DNA from 2 places in the Priestia flexa genome. Region 2 is predicted to be linked to the other one. Evidence: riboswitches for the same ligand, from Rfam matches in the RefSeq annotation. Region 2 holds a riboswitch; the other holds the start of a gene.
The links. Region 2 has a riboswitch for cobalamin ahead of LZP85_RS06500 (ABC transporter substrate-binding protein). Riboswitches for the same ligand answer to the same signal wherever they lie in the genome.

Region 1 (3,153 bases), 1.1 Mb from region 2:
GCTGCTCTTCTTTTTCTTCTTGTTTCTTTTGCTCGAATTCGTATTTTAAGTATAGCTCTTGTAGTTTTAGTTCCAAGTATTCTCTCTTAATGAACACACGCTGCATATCAGTTAGCTTATTTAAATCTTCATATACTTTATGAATTCTTTTCTCACTAACTTCAATATTATTAAATTTCACTTTAGAAATGATATTGTCGCATTCGTTATTAAACGCTCGCAGGATTAATTTTATGGTATCCAAAATAAATTCTTTTCCTTTTTTCTTATCATTACCAATAGTCCAATCTAAGGAATGATTCGTAGCGGATTTTTCTGTAACCATCAGCTTCTGTTCTTTTCGAATATCATCCAACTTAGCTTTGTAAGCTTCAGAGTTCTCAAAATTATATTTTGGTTCATAAAAGCCAAATGATTGCATTAACAACTCATCTTGAACAACAATTAACTTTTCTTGAGCAGTCATTGTTTCATTAATAATGCCTTGGCATTTTAAATTAAATTCTTTAATTTTTTCTTCAATTTTTTTCTTGTCATCCACTAGAGTGGTAACGGATTGAATGTCTTCATATTCAGATAGCAAACGTTCTTTTTTCGATGTAGCTTCGTTAATATCCTTATTTAACTGTTGTAACGTAGCTTTTGCATCTAAAATTTGATCAAGATTGCTTTCTTGAAAGCGTGTTTGGAATGCTTTCCATGATTTATGACGCTGAATAATGAGAATGATTCCAACAATCGGTGGAATGATTAATAGCCAGCAAGCGAATAATACGCCAATAAACCACGCAGAGTGGTACCATTTTTCTTTATACATATTGATGCCCCCAGTTGTGTATATTCTGAACTTTTATTATGTAAATAAATTCAAAAAGTCCAGTTAATAAGTATAGCATAAAATAAAAATATATAGATAAGGTTTAATTTCCAAATAAATACATATATAGTGCATTTTAAAATAAAAATTGTAAAAATTTATAAAATTTGATATGTTTAAAGTGAAAATAATATCGATGTAGAAACAGGTGTAGGTGAAAGGTGTCTTTCATCTGCTTAAAAGGGAAGTTCGGTTGGAATCCGACGCTGTCCCGCAACTGTATTTGGGAGCGATTCGAAAAAGCCACTGTTTTCATGGAAATGAAGATGGGAAGGTTCGAAGAGCGATGATCATAAGCCAGGAGACCTGCCTGTTTTAGCATGCATCAATACCTACGCGGATAGGGGGTGTTAAGTGCGAAGTGACAAACATGTTTTAAAAATGATTTAAAAACATGTTTATTTGAGTATTGTCTCGCGGCTTAACAACTTCTTTGGGAAGTTGTTTTTTTATTGCTTTTTTAGCGGGTACGCGTGATGGAGGTGAGCAGCTGTGGACGGATCAGTTGAGTATTTTGTGAATTACTTCAAAGCGAGCATTATGAATAACGTAGTGGCAGAGAACCCTTGTACACTTTCAGACTATTATCAGGAGTTAAGAGATTTTGTGGTAGACAAGAGGGGGGATGCTGAAAAGAAGGCTCTTTTTTTACACAATATTGAAAAGGCTTACAAAACAGTAGGTGAAGAGATATTTGGAATGGAGGAAAAGAGAGATGGAGACTGAAGCGAGGTTTTTTCCGGGACTTGAAGGCGTTGTGGCTGCTGAAACAAAGATTTCATTTCTTGATACCCAACAGGGGAAAATTATTATTCAAGGGTATGACCTGATTGAGCTATCAAAATCAAAGAGCTACCTCGATATGATCTACCTTTTACTAGAAGAAAGGCTGCCGAATATTAACGAGAAGGAACTAGTTGAAGAAATGTTAAAAGGGGAGTACGAGATTCCAGATGAACTGTTGGATGTCTTCTGCTTACTCCCTAATGGCACGCATCCAATGGATGGCTTGCGAACAGGAATTTCATTTCTTTCAGGCTTTGATAAAGGGCTTGATAATCGTTCTCTATCGGCAAATAAAAGCCGTGCTTACAAGCTGTTAGGCAAAGTGCCTGCGATTGTGGCGAACAGCTACCGTTTAATCGAAAAGAAAGAGCCGATTCGTCCGCTTAAAGAGTTATCGTATAGCGCAAATTTCTTTTACATGATTACGGGGAAGAAGCCATCATCTCTGGAAGAGCAAATCTTTGATCGTTCACTTGTTTTATATAGTGAGCATGAGATGCCAAACTCCACGTTTACAGCGAGAGTCATTTCTTCTACTCAGTCTGATTTATACGGTGCATTGACAGGAGCGGTTGCTTCTTTAAAAGGAAACCTGCATGGAGGAGCTAACGAAGCGGTAATGGAACTGCTTTTAGAAGCTGGTACTGTAGATAAATTTGAAGAGCTGCTGATCGCTAAGCTTTATAAAAAAGAGCGTATCATGGGATTTGGCCATCGCGTGTATATGAACAAAATTGATCCGCGGGCTTTAATGATGAAAGAGTCGCTCAAACAGCTATGCGACCTGCAAGGAGATAATCGTCTTTATCGCATGTGCGAAGCGGGCGAAGAGCTTATGAAGCGTGAAAAAGGTCTTTATCCGAACTTGGATTACTACGCAGCACCTGTCTATTGGATGCTTGGTATTCCTATTTCACTTTATACACCGATCTTTTTCAGTGCTAGAACGGTAGGGTTGTGTGCGCATGTTATTGAGCAACATGAACATAATCGACTTTTTAGACCGCGCGTACATTATGTAGGCGAGCGCCGCTTTTAACAATTTGGGGTTGTTCACGGCCACTCACCGAATGGATATTTTGGCGAATACCCATTTCTATCATAAATAAATTTGAGGAGAAAGGAAAGATGCACATGTTGAAAACGAATGAGCAAGTCAAAACGGATGTTTTATTAGAGGAAATCGCAGATTACGTTCTTCATAAAGAGATTAAGAGTTTAGAAGCGTTCCAAACCGCTCGTTATGTCCTGCTTGATACGATTGGATGCGGGATGCTGGCGCTTAGTTATCCAGAGTGCACAAAGCTCCTCGGCCCCATTGTTCTAGGAACAGTTGTACCAAATGGCAGTCGGGTGCCGGGAACGTCATTTGAGTTAGATCCAATTCGAGCTGCGTTCAACATTGGTTGCATCATCCGCTGGCTGGATTACAACGATACGTGGCTAGCGGCAGAATGGGGACATCCTTCTGATAATCTTGGAGGTATTTT
Region 2 (3,153 bases):
ATGCTTAATACAAGGAACAGACCGTTCATTCGTTGAAACTTACCTTGGTTTAAACGCCTATCAATGAAAGAAATCCAGCGCCCAAACCACCTGACAGGATGCGGCCAATTTACGGGATCTCCGATAATAGCATCTAATACAAGCGCCATTGAGATAGCTAGCAAATGCGCTACAATTAATTGTTGAAAGTCCATACACATCACCTTTTTTGAATGGTTTCAAGTAAACTTAGCTTAACGAGCTTTCCTACCGCTTGTCCCAGAGCCGTCATGGACCCACCGTACTCATACATGCTACCGGTTTGGCTTGCGGCAATACAAATGCTATCAGTAGATGTTCCTGTCGCAAGCGTCTCTGTGTTCGAATCTTGCACTCCCAGCTCGTAAAGCATTCGCGTTTTCACTTCCGTTGCTGCGATAAACAGCTGTAAAAACGCAGCATCCGTTAATTTCCCGTCAATAAATATGAACATATTAATCGTTCCAGGCCCTGAAGAAAATGGAGTAATATCATCAGACGTCAAATCAACGGCATTACCAACTCCGGCAGTAATAATAGATGAGACTGTAAGACTATCTTTACAATATGTATAAACCGATTTGTTCCGTAAATAAACAGCCGTCATCAACCCTACTACTTTATCATAAACGAAGCCTTTTTCTTTTAAAAATGCTCTATATTCTTCAGCAGGTGAATCAGCACGGTAGTATTTGTGTACAAAACGATTATAAAAAACGTTAGTCTCAAGCATACCATCTCCTAGTACGCCTGAACTGTACGCTTTAAACGGTATACTTGTTTTCATCGTTAATAATTCATCATCCTGCTCAAGACGTAACGATAAAAAAGGACCAATTCCTTTTTGAATTGGAATATGGTCCTTTTCTCGATTAATTATACACCTCAGGATATACGGCTTTCGCGAACTCTTCTAACCCTTCTACAATTCGTGGTCCAGGTCGATTTGTTTTATTAGAATCAACGTTTACGATTTGATTTTCTTTTACAGCTGTAATATCGCTCCATGCTGGACGATTTTTGATTTCGTTGGCGTCACCATCATATGTTGTAACGATTGTATCTGGATTTAGCTCAACCACTTTCTCTTCCGAAAGTTTTACCCATCCCTCTTCATTTCCAGCTACGTTTTCTGCTCCGATTATTTTAATCATTTCATCCATAAACGTACCTTTACCAGTTGTATAAATCTCAGGCGCAGGTGAAACCTCTACCCATACTTTCTTACGATCTTCGTCTTTAATTTCTTTCGCTTTTTCTTCAATTTCTGAAACAGCAGCTTTCATTTCTTTTACTGTTTTATCTGCTTCATCTGTTTTGTTCGTTAGTTTTCCGATGTTCCCAATCGTTTCATACACGGTATTGAAATCAGTTGCATCATTTACAACAAATAATGGAATACCAGCACTTTCAATTTGCTTAAAAACTTCATCCGACATTCCCATGCTTGAACCATGAGCTAACACAAGGTCTGGATTTAATGCAATAACTTTTTCTGCGTTGATATTCATATCTCCTACCTGCTCTTTTTCTTTCACGCTTGCAGGATAATCATCGTTGCTTGTTACTCCGATTAATTCTTTTTCAAGACCTAACTCATAGACGATTTCCGTGTTACTTGGCATAAGAGAAACAATTTTCTTGGGTGCTTGTTCAACCGTTACTTCTTCTCCTCTTGCATCTTTAACCGTAACAGCTTGCTCTTCTGATTGCTTTGTTTGCTCTGTTTGTTTGCTTCCTTCATCAGTTGCCCCACATGCTGCAAGAACAACAAGGAACATCGCAACAATAACAGATGATAACCACTTTTTCATTTTGATAACCCCTCCTAATTATGTATCGGTTATGAAGTCGCTCAGCACACATAAAAAAACTTTACTTTCAATCGAAAGTAAAGCAGGTAACGTTAAATGATGCGAATGACTTTCGCATTGTTTATGTACGTCAAATACCCTGCTTCCCCTCTCCTCGAAGGTTTCACAGTTGACAATAAGGCAGGTCTCCTGACTTACGTATATGATGTACTAAGCCTTCCCATTTTTCAAACAGTGGCATCTTTAGACATCTAACGTTTACAGTGGCGGGACCGCGTTGGACTTGCACCAAACTTCCCTTTTCACTCAATGTTAAAATTGAGACCTTATTGCTTCACGATTATTCACCTGTCTTAGTATAACGCACTCCATTCAAAATGGAAATAGAAAATCGACATAACTTTCATACATTTTAGGTCAGAAGTTCTAGCAAAGTAATAGTAAGATATAAACATTTTTGCTATTGTATCATTATGATAGGCTGAAAATTTAGGGGTAAGTCTTTGGAGTCTGTGAAAAGACTCTTTTTTTATAGCCTAATTACTTTTAAACAGGAGGGTTTTCCACGCCTACACCAACCCATCCTTCTTTGGTGGGACCGTATACACCAAAAGGTTCAATTCCAGCTTGACGCATAAGTACCGTAACTTGTCCACGGTGATGAATAATATGTTTGATCAATCCCATTAAAATTTGAGCATTCGTCTCTTGTCGACCAAAGGCTGTTTGAACTTCTTTTAACGTTTCATCTGTCCACTGCTGGTTAATAGCTTTCGCTGCTTGTAAGCTAATTCTATTGAAAACTCCAGCAATCTCTTTAGCGGAAGAGGGTACATGTTCAGCATTTTCTAGCTAATCTATCTCCAACCCAAAATGAGCCAAATAGTCTGGAATATTTGTTGTAAAGTGCCACACAATTCTTCCTAGAGTACGACCTTCTGTATAAACTTTTTGAGTTAACGCCTGATCAGTTAGGCCTTCTAAAACTTTTTGAGTTAGCATGGCTTCGCGGTTCCACTCTTTAATAAAATCTTCTACTGTTATGTACATTCAAAACCCCTCCATATTACCATGTATTCCCACATTTAAATTATAAAACATACGTTCGTGTTCTACAAGCTTGTTTTTTATCTAATAAAGTGTTTAAAGACAAGAAAGACTCTTAAAAAATAAGAGCGGGACGTTTAGCAAAACTCTATACAAAAAAAGCTACTTGCTTATGTAAACAAGTAGCTAATCAACTTAGATTGAACTTAAAAACTCACGCACTGCTTCAGGTGTTTTTGCATTTGCACTATGAAGATGTGCAATTTTCTCACCA

Region 1: another riboswitch for cobalamin. It lies ahead of LZP85_RS00880 (hypothetical protein); the one in region 2 lies ahead of LZP85_RS06500 (ABC transporter substrate-binding protein).

What each region holds. Positions count from the first base shown of each region.
Region 1 covers NZ_CP090431.1:178,084-181,236, forward strand. Annotated here, with positions in the region: gene LZP85_RS00875 (SNIPE associated domain-containing protein) at 1-817, opposite strand, end outside; cobalamin riboswitch at 1,007-1,205, shown strand; gene LZP85_RS00880 (hypothetical protein) at 1,370-1,603, shown strand; gene mmgD (citrate synthase) at 1,593-2,702, shown strand; gene LZP85_RS00890 (bifunctional 2-methylcitrate dehydratase/aconitate hydratase) at 2,798-3,153, shown strand, end outside.
Region 2 covers NZ_CP090431.1:1,277,389-1,280,541, reverse strand. Annotated here, with positions in the region: gene cbiB (adenosylcobinamide-phosphate synthase CbiB) at 1-194, opposite strand, end outside; gene LZP85_RS06505 (adenosylcobinamide amidohydrolase) at 200-805, opposite strand; gene LZP85_RS06500 (ABC transporter substrate-binding protein) at 891-1,832, opposite strand; cobalamin riboswitch at 1,995-2,176, opposite strand; partial or broken gene LZP85_RS06495 (DinB family protein) at 2,379-2,882, opposite strand; gene LZP85_RS06490 (thioredoxin family protein) at 3,075-3,153, opposite strand, start outside.